Regions from separate parts of the Pelotomaculum isophthalicicum JI genome, predicted to be linked through region 3. Evidence: riboswitches for the same ligand, from Rfam matches in the RefSeq annotation. Region 3 holds a riboswitch; each other region holds the start of a gene.
The links. Region 3 has a riboswitch for molybdenum cofactor ahead of L7E55_RS14385 (hypothetical protein). Riboswitches for the same ligand answer to the same signal wherever they lie in the genome.
Positions count from the first base shown of each region.

Region 1: another riboswitch for molybdenum cofactor. It lies ahead of L7E55_RS10060 (heterodisulfide reductase-related iron-sulfur binding cluster); the one in region 3 lies ahead of L7E55_RS14385 (hypothetical protein).
Region 2: another riboswitch for molybdenum cofactor. It lies ahead of L7E55_RS13840 (hydrogenase small subunit); the one in region 3 lies ahead of L7E55_RS14385 (hypothetical protein).
Region 4: another riboswitch for molybdenum cofactor. It lies ahead of L7E55_RS10580 (S-layer homology domain-containing protein); the one in region 3 lies ahead of L7E55_RS14385 (hypothetical protein).

Region 1 covers NZ_JAKOAV010000017.1:45,951-51,137, reverse strand. Annotated here, with positions in the region: gene L7E55_RS10070 (TM1266 family iron-only hydrogenase system putative regulator) at 1-407, shown strand, start outside; gene L7E55_RS10065 (globin-coupled sensor protein) at 455-1,189, opposite strand; gene L7E55_RS10060 (heterodisulfide reductase-related iron-sulfur binding cluster) at 1,342-3,168, opposite strand; molybdenum cofactor riboswitch at 3,406-3,521, opposite strand; gene L7E55_RS10055 (YebC/PmpR family DNA-binding transcriptional regulator) at 3,852-4,598, shown strand; gene L7E55_RS10050 (epoxyqueuosine reductase QueH) at 4,650-5,187, shown strand, end outside.
Region 2 covers NZ_JAKOAV010000030.1:28,688-33,874, reverse strand. Annotated here, with positions in the region: gene hypD (hydrogenase formation protein HypD) at 1-516, shown strand, start outside; gene hypE (hydrogenase expression/formation protein HypE) at 521-1,540, shown strand; gene L7E55_RS13845 (HyaD/HybD family hydrogenase maturation endopeptidase) at 1,560-2,045, shown strand; molybdenum cofactor riboswitch at 2,090-2,206, shown strand; gene L7E55_RS13840 (hydrogenase small subunit) at 2,386-3,378, shown strand; gene L7E55_RS13835 (nickel-dependent hydrogenase large subunit) at 3,417-4,862, shown strand; gene L7E55_RS13830 (sigma-54 interaction domain-containing protein) at 4,949-5,187, opposite strand, start outside.
Region 3 covers NZ_JAKOAV010000033.1:19,857-25,043, reverse strand. Annotated here, with positions in the region: gene L7E55_RS14410 (putative sulfate/molybdate transporter) at 1-259, opposite strand, end outside; gene L7E55_RS14405 (hypothetical protein) at 441-674, shown strand; gene L7E55_RS14400 (amino acid kinase family protein) at 691-1,524, shown strand; gene L7E55_RS14395 (LysM peptidoglycan-binding domain-containing protein) at 1,728-2,312, shown strand; gene L7E55_RS14390 (hypothetical protein) at 2,344-3,093, opposite strand; gene L7E55_RS14385 (hypothetical protein) at 3,223-3,543, opposite strand; molybdenum cofactor riboswitch at 3,560-3,679, opposite strand; molybdenum cofactor riboswitch at 3,731-3,852, opposite strand; gene L7E55_RS14380 (S-layer homology domain-containing protein) at 3,923-5,187, opposite strand, start outside.
Region 4 covers NZ_JAKOAV010000019.1:2,658-7,844, reverse strand. Annotated here, with positions in the region: gene L7E55_RS10590 (cytochrome c biogenesis ResB family protein) at 1-647, shown strand, start outside; gene ccsA (cytochrome c biogenesis protein CcsA) at 631-1,428, shown strand; molybdenum cofactor riboswitch at 1,437-1,553, shown strand; gene L7E55_RS10580 (S-layer homology domain-containing protein) at 1,679-4,039, shown strand; gene L7E55_RS10575 (GEGP motif-containing diheme protein) at 4,043-5,164, shown strand.

The DNA.
Region 1 (5,187 bases), on a different contig from region 3:
ATCGTGGCATAATAAACCTAACGGTAGAAGCCACTCCTGATGAACTGGATAGTATGAATAAAGAGCTTAGTATTATTGAGGATATTGTCGTTAAATCAATGATATTAGCTAATAACGGGTTAGAAGCCTGGAATTATCTAGAAAAGGTTTTCAGTGATATGGGGGCAAATTTTACAGAACAAGTTCAGTTAGTGATTACTGACATCGAAATGCCCAAAATGGACGGACACCATTTGACGAAACGCATTAAAGAACACACGGAACTCGCCAAATTACCCGTTGTTATTTTTTCATCACTAATAACAGATGATCTGCTACATAAAGGTGAAGCGGTAGGAGCCGATGCACAGATAAGTAAGCCGCAGTATCCAACTTTAATTAACACTGTTGACAAGCTTATTTTGTAAACAGTGATTTGGATTACTATACCATTATTTTGCAAGGGGAGGTGTATTTATTTACCACTACCCATTTGTTCAATTGTTTTTCTATTTTTCTGTGCCAGACTAGTAATGTCTTTAGCAGATTTTGCTGAAAGATCGGCAAGTTTTCTTACTTCTGCGGCAACAACAGCAAAAGTTCGTCCGTTATCCCCAGCCCTTGCTGCCTCTATTGAAGCATTTAATGAAACCATATTGGTTTGTTCTGCTATTTCTCCAATAATAGCAGCCGCTGACTCAATATCACCATTAAAAGCTACTAACTGCCGTAGCTGATCGATAATATAATTTTCTATTGCTAGTTGCATATCAAAATTTAAACGTTTTTGAAAAGCAATATTTGCCTGAATAAATTCGGTATTATTTTCATTGTTACAAGTTTTTTGTAATATTTTAAATATTTCCTTGTAATATATTTGATAGGCACCTATGTACCACTTAGGAAAAAGGCCCACCTCACGATGTTTTTGGCCGATATAAAGCCGTTGCTTCACGTAATCTTCATTAATAGTGTCCGAGGCTAAACTAATAAAATACTTTCTTTGAGTTTCTTTTAAACGATTAACAGTACTTTTGGCTTCTATTAAGTTTCTTAACTCAGGATATTTCAGAATATGATTATAGAATGCATCTACAACCCGATCAGCTTCTTTGATAAAAATATCCTTAAATTTACCCATTAGCGCTAAATCTTCGGTAGTTATATTTAAAAAGTCTATCTGATCATTACGGGAAATATTATTTACCATTATATGCCACCACCTCCCAAAACGTTAAATTGGCTATATATTCGATAAAAATATTTATTTTCCTTTAAAGAATCAGACCTAATCAACCAAGCTTTCCAAGAAATTATATCAAGCGAACAGACTCACCTGGAAAATACTAAATGTGGGGTTGATTAGTCGGAAAGGGCTGAGAGCAATAATTCTGCTATATCCAGAACCATAATGTCACCTGGTTCCTGCCGCTCTGTTTTTTCCTTAAAAATAGTACGACAATAGGGGCAGGCGGTAATAACCATTGAAGCCTCTGTAGCCAAGGCCTCTTTAACTCGATTAACACTTATCGGGTTTTCTCTTTCCGACCTGGTCCAGAAACGTCCGCCGCCGGCACCGCAGCAAAATGATCCCTTTTTGTTCCTGGGCATTTCTATTAAACGCACGCCAGGTACTGATCTCAATACATACCTGGGCTGCTCATAAATATCATTAAATCGCCCCAGATAACAAGCATCATGATAGTTAACGGCAGTATTCCGCGGGTGGGTAATCTGGAGTCTGCCCTGCCGCAGAAGGTCGGCCAAAAAAGCCGCGTGTGAAATGATGTCATAATTCCCGCCAAATTGAGGATATTCATTTTTAAAGGTATTAAAGCAGTGGGGACAGAAGGTAATAATCTTATTGATACCGTACTTCGCCCAACTGGAAATATTCCCCTGGGCTATTTTTTGAAAAAGAGGTTCATTACCCATCCTTCTGGCCGTTTCACCGCAACACCGCTCTTCCTTTCCGAGAATTGCGAAGTCCACTTTGGCTGATTGCAGTATTTTGGCAAAAGCCGCAGCCGCTTTTTGGGTTGGTTTGTCAAAAGTTCCCTGACAGCCGACAAAAAACAAATAATCGGCATCGGGCTTTTCAGAAATGCTTGGAATCCCTAATTCACCGGCCCAAATATAGTCGTGACCGGGTTTTCGTGGTTTACCGTAAGGATTATCCGATTGCTCAAGATTATTAAAAAACTCTTTCATGGCAGGGGGGATATGTTTTCCCTCCGATACGATACCGCGTCGCATATCAATAATTTTGGAGAGATGGTCAATAGATACGGGGCAAGCTTCGTTACACCCGCCACAGGTAGTGCAACTCCAAATAAAATCATAGTGGAAAAGGTCGCCTGCCATTTTTATTGAAGGTTTGTTTTTTAAAAGCTCAGAACCCTCTTCTTCCAGATATGTGCGGATAAAACCGTTTAGTCTTTTGGGCTTTAACCATTCTTTACTACGTTCCGACGGGCACTCCCGATGGCAGCGCCCGCAAAGCACACAGCTAAAGGTATCAAGCAACTGCTTCCAGGTAAAATCATCAACTGTGTTTACACCGCGTACTTGTTTACTTGTTTCCGCCAGTGAAGCCGGCTGAAGGGATCCTTTCGTACGCAAAGAACGCCAATAGATATTAAAAGGGGCAAAGACAAGGTGAAGATGTTTAGAGTTTGGAATAATAAATAGAAGAGAAAAAATCGTTAAATAGTGAAACCACCAACTTATTTCCATGAGAATGAGCAAGGCAGGCGCGCCAAGGAAAGAAAGCCTGTCAGAAAAAGCAACAACCAGCCAGGCGCCAGGCAATGCTCTTTCCATTAATATGGAATGAATGGATAAGTAAAGGAGTTCGCTAAGGAAAATGAAAAAAATTAAAATAGGAATAGCATAATTCCTAAATGAACTATGAAACCAGTTTTGTTTAAAAAGTTTTAAAAATAAGCGGCGAAAAGTAAAACCAATAATCCCTATTGATACCAATAAAATAAAAAGATCTCTTAAAAACAAGAACCATGGATGCTCCAAGAATGTTATTTCCGCTTTAAAAAGAACTATGGCCGCCATGTCCAAACTGCTAAATATTAAAACAATAAAACCCCACATGATAAAACCGTGGAAAATGCCGGAAAGAGGATATTCCGCAATCTTTTTTTGCAGGAAAACAGCCTGACAGAAATATTGCAACCTTTCCAGACGGTGATTACTACAATTTTCCGGTTTTCCCAAGCGAATATAACAAATACGCCTATATATTTGGAAGAAAAAATAACTAGAGGAAATAATTAATAAAGAAAAAAATATTATTACGCGCATATTAACCTCGACACACGACAATTTGTGTTTAAAAAATCATATAAAAAGGCAATTTCCGTCTGGAAACTGCCTTAACTTCTAGCAATTCTTTCATGTCTTTTAATAAAAGACTCAGAAAGAAAATCTCCTTTCCAGACGGGAGGCACAGATGTTTCCATTTGCACCCAGTGGTTAAAAGCCATAGCTCTCGCTTTAGGTGTTTTAACTCGGAGCGCGTTATTAAATTTATTAACTAAATATATTAATAACGTTTACCGTTTAAGTCAACTTGGTTTAATCAAGTTGAGTAAAATTTATCGCAGACAATTTACTGTATTCCAAATTTACTGTATTCCAATGGCATGAACGAAGTCACGGCGATTTCTTCGCGGGTTTTGATTATAACACCCGGTATTTCACAGGTGCTTGGTATTATAAAACATATCGTTTGCGTGAGGATAATCTATATGCTAAAATATTTTGGGAATAGTTAAGCGCTTTGCGCTTTTTTAGTTTAAACATATTCATACTAGTTATATAACGCATTGTATGCCTGTCATGAAGGGGGAGTTTTGATGTCCGGACATTCTAAGTGGGCTACTATCAAACGCAAAAAAGCTAAAGTAGATGCTCAACGGGGTAAACTGTTTACACGCTTGGCCAGAGAAATTATGGTTGCCGCGAGACGAGGGGGTAAAGACCCGGATGGCAATATGCAACTTAAAACCGCTATTCAAAGAGCCAAGGAAGCAAATATCCCGAATGAGAATATTATGCGCGCTATACAAAAGGGAGCGGGTGAACTAGGCGGTGAAAATTATGAGGAGTTTAACTATGAAGGTTATGGACCCGGCGGAGTTGCGGTAATGATTGAGATAATGACCGATAACCGTAACCGTACGGCAAGTGAAATAAGATATCTGTTTTCAAGAAACGGCGGCAGTCTGGGTGAATCCGGATGTGTCGCCTGGATGTTCCAGGAAAAAGGATTGATTGTGGTTGAGAAAGCAAACTGCAAATATAGCGAAGATGATTTGATGTTGTTGAGTATTGAAACGGGCGCGGAGGATTTTAAGGTAAGTGATGATGAATCCTATGAGATTACAACTGAGCCCGGTGACATGATGACGGTAAAAGAATCCCTGGAAAAGTCCGGTGTCGAGATAGCCTATGCGGAGGTTACTAAGCTTCCATTAAACACTGTCAAACTGGAAGGACAAGAAGCGGAACAGATGGTAAAATTAATAGATGCGCTTGAGGAACACGATGACGTGCAAAATGTTTATACTAACTTCGAGACGGATATGTTGGCGGATATGTAGAAAACAACTAAATGAACTGGAGCAGGAGACAAGACGTTTGGAGGTTTTATAATGAAAATATTGTTGCATATTTGCTGCGGTCCTTGCTCAATATACCCTGTTCAGCAATTGAGAGAAACAGGAATGGATATTTACGGGTATTTCTATAATCCAAACATTCACCCATATACCGAATTTGAAAGGCGCAAGGAAACTCTGGAGAAGTATGCCGCGGATATAGGCCTCAATGTTATTTTTGATAATAATTATCAACTGGAGGAATTCTTACAAGGTATTGTCCATAGAGAGTCAAAACGTTGCCAGTTTTGTTATTCAATGCGCCTAAGCCAAGCGGCCAGGGTGGCTAGAAAAGGAGAGTTTGACTACTTTAGCACAACTTTGCTGGTAAGTCCTTACCAGAAACACGATTTGATCAGGGAAACCGGTGAAGCGATAGGGGATAGATATGGGGTCCCGTTTTACTACGCCGATTTTAGAAATGGCTACCGTGAGGCTGTTGGTTTATCAAAGAAACTGGGTATGTACAGGCAGCAATATTGCGGCTGCATATATAGTGAAAAAGAACGTTATTGCCGCGGCGCTAAGACGT
Region 2 (5,187 bases), on a different contig from region 3:
AGAAAGGCCTTCGATTTTGTCTCAACCAAGTTTAATGTGCCGGCTGTTGTTGCCGGATTTGAGCCGGTCGACCTGATGGAGGCGGCTTATTTGTTGCTGAAGCAGATCGTGAGCGGCCGGGCTGAAACTGTCAACGGCTACCCGCGCTTGGTCCGGGAAGAAGGGAATAATAAAGCGAAAGAAATCATGAAAGAATATTTTAAGCCGGTAGATGTTCAGTGGCGCGGTTTCGGCATGGTTCCGCAAAGCGGTCTGGCGCTGCAAGAAAGGTTTTCTTTATATGACGCGGCCGTAAAGTTCCCGGTTGAAGTTTCAGAATCCCCGCCGCCCAGGGGCTGTGCCTGCGGCGATGTCCTGAAGGGGAAAATAGTCTCGTCCGACTGCCCGTTATTCGCCAGGAAATGCACTCCTTTACAGCCGGTGGGTCCTTGCATGGTTTCCACAGAAGGAGCGTGCGCCGCTTATTATCAATACGAGTGGTCCAAGACGGGGTCTAGAGGAAATATAGGGGGGTGAGGAAATGGCTGAAGAAAAAGACAAGGACATCGTTTTGCTGTCCCACGGAGACGGGGGACTGCTTACCCATCAACTCTTGCAGGATTTTTTCTTACGGTATTTCAAAAATGACTTGCTCGACAGTTTAACTGACGCGGCTGTTTTTTCCTCGGAGCCGGGACGGATGGCGATCAGCACCGACGCGTTTGTGGTGGATCCGGTCTTTTTCCCGGGCGGCGACATCGGCAAGCTGGCTGTTTGCGGCACAATTAACGATTTGGCGGTAAGCGGGGCGCAACCGCTTTACCTGACTGCATCTTTTGTTATTGAAGAAGGTTTTCCATTCGCCGATTTGGAGAAAATAATCGCCTCCATGGCGAACACCTGCCGTGTAGCCGGCGTGCAAATAATCGCCGGAGACACTAAAGTCGTGGGCCGTGGTCAGGCGGACAAGGTATATATTACGACTACCGGAGTTGGTTACTTGCTGCCCGGGGCTAACTTGGGCTACCAGCGACTGGAGCCCGGCGACAAGGTGCTGGTTAACGGCTGCCTGGGCAATCACGGCCTAGCTATTTTACTGCAGCGGGAGGCGCTTGGCCTGGACAGCCAGATTATCAGCGACTGCGCCCCTCTAAGCATTATGACTACAGAAATTCTTAAAAGGTTTAAAGGGATTAAGCTGATGCGCGATTTAACCAGGGGGGGCCTGGCGACCAACGCGAAAGAAATTGCCATGTCTTCCGGAGTGGATTTCTGGCTGGATGAAGCAGCCTTGCCGGTGGAGGACAGTGTTAAAGGGATTACGGAACTACTGGGGCTGGATCCCCTCTACCTGGCTAACGAGGGTAAGTTTCTCATAGTCGTGGCGGCGGAAGAGGCAGGTGAGCTCTTGAGATATCTGAGAGAAGATTGGTCGGCGGAGTATGCCTGCCAGATCGGCGATATTCAGGCTGGAAAAGGAAATGTCTATTTGCGGACCGCGCTGGGAGGCGCCAGACAGCTAAATATGATGGCGGGCGCGCCCCTGCCGCGTATCTGTTAATGGGGAAGGGTTGTGTTTTATGCCCGGGGAGGAAAAAAGGGTTGTTGTAATAGGTGTGGGCAATTTACTGCTCGGTGATGATGGAGCAGGCATTCACGCGATTAACGAGCTGAAAAAAGATTCATTCCCCGCCTGCGTAAAAATAGTGGACGGCGGGACGGCGGGTATTGACTTGCTGTATTGGCTGGAAGACGCCGGCTATGCCGTTATTATCGACTGCCTGGAAGCCGGTGAGGAGCCGGGCGCTATATTTCGCATACCTGCTGAGGAAATAGCCTTTGACTCTTCTGATCAAATTATCTCCTTACATGATTTGAATCTGCAAGAGGTGTTACATATAGCGAATCAGCTGGGAAAGTTGCCGCCAACAATCATTTACGGTATCCAACCAGGGGAAATTACATTTAATGATCAACTTTCCCATGCAGTCAACAAAGCCTTGCCTTCTCTGATAAATTCAATAAAAAAGGAAATTAATCAGGCGATAAAATTTTTTTATAAATAAAAAGGAAAATAAACTTTTTTATCGAAATAAAAATACAGCTTAATCTATAGCTTATTCTCCGAGCCAGGTGACCTTAGCCTGTGGTATGGATGCCTGACCGGCGGGTATACCGGGAAACCGGTACGCCTCCCATCGTGGAAAGGAGAGCACAGTTTAGATGTCATGTTTATAAATGAGCAAGGACGATCATTTATAAGCACGAGAACTTTGCCCTTTTTTCAGGAAGGCAAAGTTTTTATTATATTCTATTGGATAAAGACATTATTACCATCTTTGGGCGGGGGGTGCGTAAATCCCATTTCTAAGAGTTATTATTACCATATTAAGGAGGGAGTAAGATTTGGGTTTAACACGGCGTGAATTTATTAAGCTCTGCATGACTTCGGCAGCCGGAGCAAGTCTAATCACTTTGCTGGGGCCCGATCTCGAAGAAACTCTGGCTTTTGCGGCTGACGGCAAACCTCCGGTAATCTGGTTGCAAGGCGCCAGTTGCACGGGGTGCTCTATTTCGTTGCTAAACAGTGTCGAACCGGCGATTGAAAAGGTGCTTCTCGACGTTATCAGCTTAAGGTATCATCCTAATGTTATGGCCGGGTCAGGTCATCTTTGCGCGGAAGTATTGGAGGAAGCGGCGTCAAAATTAAATAATCAGTTTATCCTGGTAATTGAAGGCGGCATTCCCACCAAGGAGAAAGGGGCTTACTGCACCATCGCGGAAAAAAATAATAAAGAATTAACCATGCTGTCAGCCGTGACTACCCTTGGCAAGGCAGCCAGCGCCGTGATTGCAGCCGGCAATTGCGCCTCGTTCGGCGGCATACCCGCCGCGGCGCCCAATCCTACCGGGGTGGTGGGTGTAAATCAGGTGGTTAAAGATAAACCTGTCATTAATCTTTCCTTATGTCCGATGCATCCCGACCATTTCCTGGGCACGGTTGTTTACGTGTTGAAATACGGCCAAATTCCGGAATTGGACAAGTTTGGGCGCCCCAAGATGTTCTATCCTGAACCGATTCACGATAATTGTTTCCGGCGGCAGTATTTTGATGTTGGCAAATTCGCCCAGTATATTGGTGATGAAGGGTGTCTGGCTTATTTGGGCTGCAAGGGTTTTGTGGCCACCTCGGACTGCTATAAGCGGGGCTGGAACAATAATGTGAACTGGTGCATAAAGGCCGGGGCTCCTTGTCAGGCTTGTTCAGAACCTACTTTTCCTGACCAAAGCGCGCCTTTCTATGGCGTGTATCCCCTGACCAACAAAGAAAAGGTTACTTACGCACCGGTTGTGCCTAACCTGAAAATAGAGTTTCCGGAAAAGAAGAAAACTAGTTAGTTAAAGTAATTCTAGTTGATAGGGGTGAAAAATATAAAGTGGCACAACAAATTATTATTGATCCGGTAACCCGGATTGAAGGACACCTGAAGATTGAAGTGGAAGTAGATGGCGGAAAAGTTATTGACGCCAAATCAAGCGGGACTTTATTCAGGGGCTTGGAATTAATTTTAAAAGGGCGCGATCCTCGCGATGCCTGTCATATTATGCAGCGGATTTGCGGAGTTTGTCCGATTGCCCACGGCACGGCCTCGATGCTGTGTCTTGATGACGCTTTTGGCGTGAAGCCGCCGACAAACGGCAGGATCGTCCGCAATTTAATCCAAGGGGCAAATTATTTGCAATCCCATGTGCTGCATTTTTACCACCTGGCGGCTTTGGATTATGTCAAGGGGCCTGAAACGGCGCCCTTTATCCCGCGTTATGAAGGCGATTACCGCTTGCCTCAAGATATTAACGACCTGGCGGTGCAGCATTATATCAAGGCTTTGGACATCCGTAAAAAAGCGCAAGAGATGCTGGCTATCTTTGGGGCAAAAATGCCTCACGTCACAGTGTTTACCGCGGGCGGAGTGACTGAAGTCGTGACGGCCGAAAAAATCGCCCAGTTCAGACAGTACCTGCGTGAAATAACCTCTTTTGTGGATGACGTGTATATCCCGGATGTGCTCGCGGTGGCGAAGATTTATGGCGATGACGGGTTCAGCATCGGGACAGGCTGTAAAAACATGCTGGCTTATGGCGGCATCAAACTGACCGATGAAGACGATCCGGACGGGCAAAAACAGTTGTTTAAGCGTGGCCGCTATATCAACGGTCAGTTTTTACCGCTTGACAAGACTAAAATAACTGAAGAGGTAAAATATTCCTGGTTCAAAGATGGAACTGGAAAATATCCTGGAGAAGGAGTAACCGAACCGGCTCCCGGAAAGAAGGGCGCGTACTCCTGGTTAAAGGCGCCTCGTTATGAAGGAACGCCGTATGAGGTGGGACCATTGGCCCGCCAGATTGTAAATAAGCAAAAAGACGTTATTGGTTTGGGAGACAAGGGATTTTCGGTTCTTGGACGGCATTTCGCGCGCGCTTTGGAAGCCACCCAGGTTGCCCACGCCATGCCCGAGTGGTTGGATCAACTGGTGCCCGGACAGCCGACCTTCGCGCCGTTTAACATACCTAAAGAAGGATCTGGCGTAGGATTGCACGAGGCTCCGCGCGGCGCTCTGGGACACTGGATTACCATTAAAGACCACAAGATTGATAATTACCAGGCAGTTGTGCCGACTACCTGGAATGGTGGTCCCAGGGATGACAAGGGGCAACGCGGTCCGATAGAAGAGGCTTTGGTAGGCGCCCCGGTCAAAGACCCGGACAATCCGATTGAGTTGGTGCGCATAGTCCGCGCCTTTGACCCCTGCATTGCCTGTGCTGTGCATGTTCTGGAAGTGAAAGGCGTTTCAAAAGAAGTAAAAAGCTTTAGAATATAAAATAGTAATAAGGTATGAGTGATGAAAAAGGCGTCTGGTTTTTCCATACGCCTTTTTCAATGAACATGAGCCGCATTGGAGTTACTTCATAGTAACTCCAACTTTTTATATAAAGTTGACCGGCTGATACCCAATATTTTTGCTGTTTGAGATTTGTTCCCATTTGTGGCTTGCAAAGCTTTAAGAATGGTATCTCTTTCAATACCCGATAGTGAAAAAATATCTGCCCCGCTTTCAATATTACTATTATTGTTACTAACGCCCAAATCTTCCAGTCTTATTATTTTCTCTTTGCAGAACAATATAGCCCTCTCTATAACATTTC
Region 3 (5,187 bases):
CCTGGGTGATTGCGGCGCTGCCGATCGCTTTCATGGGTTGAATAGGAATAGGCGTTCGGTAATACAACCCTGAACAAATTAACAGGATGCCGAATGTAACCAACAAACCCAGCGGCTCTATCTTCATTATCATGATATAGCCCATTGCAAAAGGTATAAATGTTCCCAAATCGCCAAAAGCGCCGGCCCACTCATAACGATCAAAGCGATTACGCGGGGTTTTAACTGCCGCAGTATCAGTGCTTTCCGTTTGAGATATTTAAACTCACCCCTCGCAATGTTTTTTTACCTGCATCTATAATTCAATTCGACAGCACAAACCATAATTCCTATTTAATAAAAATGACTTCATTTTGATTACAAAATGTTTCCCCGGTAAAAAATTGCAATATTCTTCATATTTTGATAAGATAATCACCAAAATAGTGGAGGTGAATAATATGGCAGGTGCAAAAATTTTTGTTCGTGAGCGGCGCAAAGTAGGAGAAAAAGAGAAACAGCCGCGTTATTTTGTGGTGGCCGTGGCGGGCGTGGATCTAAAGATCAAGGCAAAGCATATCAGGAAAATGGAAATAGAAGAGATCGCCGGCGTCATAGGGGCTGACGTTGTATACCTGAAGGCCGGGAAAGACAACAAGGAAGATGATGACCTCGATGACGACGACAATGAATAAAAAAGAAGGTTAGAATATGGCTCTGATCCGTGAAAAGGATAGTAAAAGGCTGCATGTCAAAAGCAAGCTGATGGGCGAGACCCTCGTGGGCAAGACATTTTTAAAAAGTCTGGAGTACAGGGAACCGTTTAAAATCTTGCCCGACGTGAATGTGCTTAAAATCGGCGGCCAGAGTATTACCGACATGGGGGCTAAATCAGTCCTGCCGATTATAAAAGAGATTGTCGAAAACGCCGGCAAACACAAAATGATCATCGCGACCGGTGGTGGAACCCGCTCCAGGCACGCTTACGCCATCGCCATGGAACTGGGTATGCCAACAGGGATAATATCAAAGCTGGGCCAGAGCATATCCGAGCAAAATGCCCTGATGATAAGCATGCTGCTGCTGCCTCACGGGGGGATCAAGGTCGGACACGACGACATTCCAAAACTGGGCGCCTATTTTAACCAGGGCTGCATTCCGGTGATTCACGGCATGCCGCCGTATGGGTACTGGGAGCACCCGCCGGAGGAAGGCCGCATTCCCAGCAACCGCACCGATGTCGGGACGTTTTTACTTGCTGAGGTGATTGGAGCCAGGCATTGCATTCTGATTAAAGACGTTGACGGTTTGTATGCGAACAATCCGAAAGTAGATCCGGATGCCGAATTCATTCCAAAGATTGGCGCTAAAGAGTTGCTGGACAGGGACCAGGACGACCTGGTCGTGGAAAGGGTTGTGCTGGAGCTGCTCACCCGTTCCCAGAACATGAAACAAATTCAAATTGTCAACGGCCTCAAAGAAGGCAACATCACCAGAGCTTTAAACGGTGAATATGTGGGTACCATCATATACAAAGACAAGTAAACAGAATACATTCTTAGGAACATTCATCGGGGACATCCAAACGTTTAAGAGGTTTGTCCCTTTTTCTTTTTCCGTCAAACCCCGCACAGCTTTGGGTAATTTTTTCACCTTAAAGTAAGGCCGCAGTTTCGTTATAGTAACCTATTTAGAACCCTTGCCATAAAATATTACAACATTTAACAATCCGGCAAGGGGGTTTTATCTTGAATTACACTGTGCAAGCGGGAGAAACCTTATTTCTTATCGCTCAAAAATACGGCGTAACCCTGGACGCCTTGATCGCGGCCAATCCTCAGTTAGCGGACCCGGGCCTTATTTTCCCGGGACAGGTAATCAACATACCGGCGCCGGGTCCGGCGACAAGTCCTTTTCCCGCCGGCGCCGGTAAAGAAATGCCGGGAGCGCCGGGTCGAAAGCCGTTGCATTTCATTTCAATAACCGAAGGCGGCAGGGATGTCCGGGGAGCCTCAAATGTACCCGTAAAACCAAAGTTTACCCTGAGATTTGATAAGAATGTTGTAAACAGCAAGGTCTGGGAGAATAACGTAAAAAGCTTCACTCTCGTCTCTCAACGCAATGAAAATGTTCCTTTAAATGTTACAAAGGTTGATGACACCGTTGATTTTTCCTTAAGACAATATATTTATATCGAACCTGTAAATCCTCTTACTCCAGGCACAACTTACACATTGAGCATTTCACCGGGGCTGATGTCATTGGCCGGCGAAACTCTCGGCCAGAGCACTTCCGGCCAAGCTGTGACGATAACATTCAGGACCGCGGGTTAGACCGCGCCGCTTGGCGGAATATATCAGCATATTAATATTTTCTTAACTGCTCTTTGGTACATGTTTGCCACAGGGCGTCTATTTTCTCTTCCGCGCCGGCGGGGAATACAAACAGTACAAACTTGCCTTCCAGCAAAACAGGCTTTACCGTCTTCCCCAGCCTGACCGTCTCATCATTATTCAGCGCCGCCCCATCAAGAACTCTCACCACGTCAACACAGGTTTGGGAGATGATGTCGCGGACGCTGATCACGCCGCTTGCATTTTTTATTTTAAGTTTACCCCTCAAGCGGCCGTCGTTGCCGCTCAGGCGCAGTCCCGCCCCGGCCAGCGCCCCGATCACGCCTTGGCCGTCGCCGCCGTGCTCAGACAGGTGTATCCCAAGCTGTTGGGCAAGATTATAAGCTTCCTGTTTGCTTACAACGGTTTCCTTGGCTTTGCGGCCAAAATCGATCAGGAGCCCGGGCTTGCTTAACCGTTCAGGCACGGCAACGCACAGGCCGGGGTCCGATCCTTCAGCGCTTTCCTGAGACAAAAAATCTGAAGCGAAATCGATTAGAACATCAAGATAAGGTTCAGCTATTTCGGCTTCAAAACACATTGAACTATTGTGGGATGTGTACGGGATGTCAGGGTGTACAAGCAACTGGTGCCGGGTCACCCCGTAGCTCTTTCCCCACCCCAGTTCTTCCATGGTCTCCGATATTTTAGCCGCCAGTTCTCCTGTTCCCCAGTCGCTGTCGATATTGTCGGTGTCGTCAATACACACAATTATTCGCACTTTACCGAAAAACCTCCCTCTTCCGTTCGTATTATACGAATACGCTGCAATCATTGCATATTATCAAAAGTCATTCTAATTAATACTTATATGTTTTAATTCATTCGACATGTAAATAATTATTAAGTGTCAGAGCATAACCGGAAAGTTCTTGAAACAACTGAATCCGGGGCGCGTCCACCTGCGGTAGCGGCAGTTGTAGCAGGTCAGCACGCCTTCCAGGTAGATTTCCTCTTCAACATCATCCTTGTAAAACGAACAGGATGTGGCGAAAACCACGGTCGCGTTAATGCTGTTGTCTCCTGGAAAACATTTTGCCCCACCCGTTTCCTCCATGCTTTTTGATAACACTTCCCTTGTATCCATGATAGTAAACTCTTCACCCCTTTTTGAATTATTTATCTCAACCCCGCTAAAAAGCAATGCCGGGCAAGCTTTGCGAAAATACAAAGTTTGCCCGGCACAGCAGCCAGGTCAAAACTCTCCTTCTCGCAATGGAAGGTATACTGGTTTCCCGGTACGCCCTGCCGGCCGAAAACCATGGCTCAAAAGCTTTAGGTCTTTAGGCTCGGAGAGTAGTATAAAGAATTCCTGAGTAAAAATAAAAGCTTTGCCCGCTGTAAAAAAGGACAAAGCTTTCTTTCTAAAAACTCCTCCTTTCCGCACCGGGAGGTACGGGGGTTTCCCATCCGTACCCTAACGGCTTGGCTACCGTACCTTGTTTGCTTAGGTATGCCAAGCTCGGAGATTCTTTCACACAATATACTTATTCAACACCAACAAACAATTTCCTGCCAGTTTGCAATTTTTTTTATCAATATCGTTCTGCTTATCTGGGCAGCTTGAGGGCGTTCATGATCACTGTGGCCGCCTCGGCCCTGGTAGCCTGGCCCTGCGGCAGGAAGGTATTGCCAGGATACCCGCTAATCACGCCGTTTCGTACCGCCACGGCCACATCCCCGGTGGCCCAGGGAGAAATGTCCGCGCTGTCCGCGAAGGATGTTCCCTGGGAATATAGCGTGGTAAGCCTGGCGGCCTTGACGATCATCGCGGCCATCTGCTCGCGGGTGATTAGGTCGTCCGGCCCGAAGGTATCTTCGTCGTAACCGCCAGCAATCCCGTGGGACACTGCCGTGGCGATGTTGTCTTTGGCCCAGTGATTCCTTGTATCGCTGAAAATTTTGCCGCTTTGGGGCGCCAGGTTGAACGCTTTTACCAGCATGGTGGCGAATTCCGCCCTGGTAATGGTGGCATCGGGCTTAAAGCTGCCGTCGGGGTAGCCGCTGGTCACCTTCAATTCCACCAGTTTCTTGATGCTTGCTTCCGCCCAGTTGCCGGCGGTATCGCTGAAGGTTCCCGGACTGGACGCCTTCGCCACGGCAAACACGGCGAACTTGGCAAAGTGGTTCACCTGCGCGGAGATATCTGAGCCTGCCACGGCGCCGCCGAGGTTGACCCACTTGCCAGCCGCCTCATCGTAGGCGAAAATAGCCGGGCTTTCACCCGCGTCAACCACTGCCGGGTTGAAGCCGAGGGTCAGGGTGACATTCTTGGCAAAGGTGTAAGCGGATTTCCCCCCCACCGTGCACTCGAATACGTCACCGGCCTTTTTGGCATCCGCAGGAGCCGCCGGGGGCGTGTCCGCCTTGCGCACGCTAACTGCCACAGGATCGGCGCCGTTAAGCGCGTTGGCGGGGATCACCACCTTGGCATCACCACCCAAGCCCACCGTCCCGCCGCCCGCCGGGTTAACCATGGCCGAGCCGGTGGTGGAATTGGCGGGGGCGGGCGCCGGTTTACCGGAAGCGGTGGTAAAATCCACTTCCTGCTGCACGCCCGCCGACATGCCGTTGTTGCTGGTCAGGGCCGGGCCGACGATAATCTTGTAAGAACTGGACGGCTGCAAAGGAAACTGGGGCGCCACAAAGAGGTAGTTTCTATTTTTGTCCGAAGGAGTGCCGTCGCCCGCCCGGCTGACTTTGATGCCGACGCTTTTATTGGAGGCGTCCAGCAGTTGAAATACGTTTTGGTTTTTGCTAAAGCGGGCGTCCACCGCGACGTTGGTGGCAAATTTGATCCCGATGGCCACATTTT
Region 4 (5,187 bases), on a different contig from region 3:
AAATAATTAAGATATTTAATTCAATGCCATTCGGTATTTTGGCTATATCAGTTTGCTGCGTATATTTTGTATTTATGGAGTATATCCCGGAGAATCCGCGCTTTTTGTTCAGGACTATTTTGTTTGTGGTATTGTGCCTAAATATTTTGTCCTGCGTGATTGCCCGTTTCAGGAGTCTTACATGCAACATAACAACAAGGAAACTGGGAGATCTTTTATTGCACTTGGGCATTGCCCTGATCATCCTGGCCGGCCTCTTGGGTGGGCCGAAGCACAGCGCTTACATTCAAATAAAAGAGCACGAGACGGTGGACCTGGAGCATGAGGGTTTCCCCATCGCCGTCAGGGCAGAGGTAATTGAGGCTGAATACTATGCCGGCGGGGCCGTAAAGCAATACTTCACTACTATCAGCATTTTGGAAAGCGGGCGGGAAGTTGACGTAAAACATATATCAGTCAACCATCCCGCCAGTTATAAAGAAATCAAGATATACCAGTCCACCTTTAGGACAGCGCCCGGTGGTAATATCAGCGGCCTGACAGTAAAATCCGAACAAGGTCTCCCTTTTGTCCGGACAGGCCTGTTGTCGCTGGCTGCGGGGTCGGTTTTAATTTTATTAGGGAGGCGGCATGGTGTTACTTCCTGAAAACGACCTTTTTTTTGCTGCTCTTATCACTTATCTTATATCTTCCGTCCTTTACCTCGCCGCCTTCTGGTTCCAGGCGGGTAGGGCTCTCCGTACGGGCACGGGCTTCTTTGCCGCAGGCCTGGCCCTCCATACAGCCGCCCTGGCGGCAAGGAGTCTTGCTGGCGGCCACCTTCCTTTTGCCAGTATGTACGAGTTTATTATTGTTTTTTGCTGGGGACTGGCTGTGCTTTATCTGATTGGGTGTCGCCGTTTTAAGATTCACATTGCCGGTGTTGTAGTCCTGCCGCTGGAGGTATTGTTTTTGGGGTATGCCCTGACGGTAAAGACGGCTGCCGGCCCGCTTATCCCGGCGCTACAAAGCGTCTGGCTGCAACTGCATGTCGCTGCTGCGGTTCTTGCCTACGGTTTTTTTGCCCTTTCCTTTGCGGCCGCCATCCTTTACCTATGGCAAAAAGGCAAAGACGGGACCTTCGTTTCGGACCGCAATTTGGACAGGTTAATTTACTATTTCATAGCAGCCGGCTTCCCGTTTATGACCCTGGTCCTGGTGACAGGGGCAATATGGGCTGAGGAAGTGTGGGGATCGTGGTGGAATTGGGATCCCAAAGAAACCTGGGCGCTTATTACATGGCTCATATATGCTGTGTACCTGCATTTTCGCAGAGCCAGGCAATGGGAGGGCAGGTTTGCCGCATTGATAGCCGTGATAGGATTTGCAGCGGTTGTTTTCACCCTCATAGGGGTTACCTTGCTGTTGCCGGGGGCGCATAGCTACTAGAAACAAAACAATAATATTGTCTCCGAGCCCTTGGGACCTAATGAATCAGTCCATGGACCAGGGCCGATAGGTTCCGGTGGAAACGCCGGCGCCTCCCGCCGGAAAGGAGACCAGCCAAGTCATGTGCTTACACGCCGGGCTGGGTTCTTTCCGCAGGCCCGGTTTTTTTATTGGTTTTTTTATTGGGGAGGTGATGTTGTCTGTAATAGCGCGATGCACAATATTGGCAAGAAAGGAGATGAAAAGCGTTATGTCACTTAACAGCCGGTCAGCCGGCATCCTGTTGTCTTTATTATGCTTTCTGTTTTTCCTGGGCTCGGCTTCGGCAACGGATCTTACAAGCCTGAGCGTACAATCCTCTACTTATGTTCCCGGGCAGGAGGGCCGTTACACGCTGACTTTTAAGTCGGGAGAGCAGTTGAACTTGTCGGTTGGTTCATACGTGTATGTTAATTTCCCGCAGGGTTTTTCTTTTGTGCAAAACAGCATCAGCAGCGAAGATCCTGGCTGCACTCTGGCCAGTATCCAATACAAAAACAATAGCACTGATAAATACTGGTCAGTCCTCAATGGCGATGTCAGCGTCGCGGGAGATGTATACAGGTTCATTTTCCAGCCTACCGTCAGCGGCTCGGTTTATACTAACGCTAACATCAACATTTACATGGTCGTTCCGGGGGTCGTCAATGCACCCGCAGTAGGAACCGGTACGGTTACGTTGTCAGTCTATGGGGCTAACGGCAACAGTTATACTAAAAGCGCTTCTGTAACACTTGGCGACCCGCCTGCCTCGGCGCCGTCAAACCTTGGGGTCGTTGCGGCAAATTCTTTAAAAGTGAACGCAACCTGGGATACTGTAGTTGGGGCTACCCGCTACCAGTTGTTGTATTCCAGCGACCCGGAAGGAACTTATATTCAGGCTTGTGACTTCGGCAAAGAGCCTGACCCGGGTCAGGAGTGGTCATTGACAAGTAACTCCTGCAGCTATTCAGGGACAGGCAACGGAGGTCTTGAAGCCGGTAAAACCTATTACTTTAAAGTTAGGGCGGGTAACCAGTACGGCTATGGTCCCGCTTCCCAGCCTGTAGCGGTCGCGATCCCGGCAGTCACCCTGCAGCAGTCCACACCAGTTGACGGCGGCTATGCATCGATAGGCGGGTCAATTACTGCAGTATTCAACCAGCCGGTGAGGATTACGGATAACGACAAGATCCAGGTTTATGAGAAGAACACCGGAAAACCGGTTACGAAAAACCAGGTGTCCGTGGACGGGAGCACGGTGACTATTTCCGCCGCCCTTAGCTACCGGACTGCATACCAGGTGGTCTTCCACGAACTGGCTCTTGAGGGCACGGTATGCCAGGGCTTCTATAACCGTTTAATTGGCTGGTCCTTCACGACATACGGAAGCAGCAGCGGAAGCAGCAACCCTGTCTCCTCCAGCACAAGTCCGGCCACCAACAGCGGGCTTACTTCCAGCTTTTCCGATGCCGATGTGGCAAGTGCTCTGAAGAATGCGGAAACATCTCCAAAAGTAACCCTGAGTACTTCAGGTTCAACCACCGGGTTGAGCTTAACCATCAGTCAGTTGGGTACCATTGCCTCCATGGGCAAACCGGTAGAGGTTACGGTAAGTAACGCTGACGTAAATCTGACCCTGGATCCGGCCGCCTTGCTCGGCGGTATACAGGGTACGGCCCAATCTGTCAGCATAGGCGCCAGGGTTGTCGACAGCGGCGCCACGCCCGCGGGCGGCGCAGTTATGATTGCCGGGAAGGTCTTCGAGTTGTCGATAACAGCGTTAATGCAGGATGGCAAAACCCAATCGATAGACAAGCTTGCCGGGACTATCAGCGTTGCTCTGCCGGTGACGGCTGAGTCAAAAGAGGCCGCCCAGCGTGGAGAACTCACAGCCGCTTACTATGATCAGGAATCAGGTTCATGGGTTTCGTTGGATAACGGGACTTACGACGCGGAAAAGGGTGCCTTTTCCTTCCAGACCAGCCACCTGTCCAAATGGGCGCTCGTCTATAAGGAGTCATTAGGTGGTCCTGTAACCTTCAGCGACATTCAGGGTCACTGGGCTCAAAAAGAAGTTGAGTTTATGGCCGGTAAAGGCTATCTAAAAGGTGTGGGCGGCGGCCTGTTCGCCCCTGAGAACAACGTCACCCGCGCTGAATTCGCTGCTATGTTGGCACGCTGCCTCGGCCTCTTAGGGGAACAGCAGTGCCCGTTTGCCGACGTGCCGCAAGACGCCTGGTTCCGCAACGCTGTTTCGCAGGCTTATACCGCAGGGATTGTAAAGGGTATTAGTGATAGCAGCTTCGCCCCCGACAGTCTAATCAGCCGCGAGCAGACGGCTATGATGGCTGCAAACGCTCTGCGCTATAAAAACGCAAAAGAAAGCGCCGGTATAGATGTTCTAGACCAGTTCGCGGACAAGAACCTGATTTCCGATTGGGCGGCGGAATCCTGCGCCATGGCTGTTGACAAGGGAATCATTAAAGGGTCGGGAGGGCTTTTTGCCCCCGCGAATAACGCTACCAGGGCTGAGGCGGCAGTAATGCTGTACAGGGTGCTGAACAGCTTAAACTTAGAAAGGGGTGAGTAGGAAATGGTTAAGGTTAATAAAAGCTGGCTGGGGTTTCTGCTGACAGTATCTTTTCTTCTCCTGCTCGCGGCCCATCCTGTCACGGCTTCTTACAAGGCGCACAACACGGACGCGGATGCGGGCCTGTTCCTGCAGACCTACCCGTCGGCGGTGGGCACAAAACTGGACAATTGTTACTTGTGTCACACCGGAGGCTATAACACCTCAAACAAGTACTTGGATTCGTGCGACTATTGCCATTTCAAATACGGATTTAAGCCGCCGCACGGGAACATCGCAGCGACACTTAACACTTATGGCACAGCCTACCTCAACGCGGGGCGGGACGCGGCTGCGTTTGCGGCAATTGACGCATTGGACTCCGACGGGGACGGATTTAGTAATGGGCAGGAAATCCTTGCCGGCCGCCTGCCCGGCGACAGCAATGACAACCCGAACGTGGTTCAGGCGCCAGCTGTAGTTTACACTAGTGAGAAGATAAGGCAGTTGGCCAAAACAACGCAGTTTATGGCAGTGGACACGGCCAAGTCAGGTGACTACTTCGGCACTTACGCCGGTGTGGACGTATGGCGGCTTCTCCAGGACGCCGGTGTCAGGGATGACGCGACCGACATCACGGTATTTGCCGCGGACGGCTATAGCAGAAACTTCGTGATCAGCGATCTGAAGAAGAGCTATACTCAGGGCAAGTTTTACAACAAATACCCCTGGATCGGCTTCTCCTCGCAAGCCGGCTACACCAACGGCCAGCAATTGGCGGGAGACCTGCACTACCTGCTCGCCTACGAGCGCGATGGATTCCCTCTAATGGAAACAAAGATCGTAGCCGGAAGCGACGGTAAGTCATCTCTGGATGGGGAAGGCCCTTACCGGTTTGTTACTCCTTTATCGGAGCCGGTAACTCCTGACCGGTCGCAGTGGACGATTGACAGGGACGATCCGCCCTACCCGTTTAACCCCAACCGCCCGGCAATCAGAAACGGTGATTATTGCATAAAAGTAGCCGTGGCGTTCAGGGTAAACACCGCGACAAACAAGTCTTACCAATATGACTTTAGCGGCAGGGTCTGGGAGATGGTTGAAAAAGGGGAATTTGTAGTATACGGTGCGATCAATCCACAGTAACGGATTCTAGACTAATTAAGAAT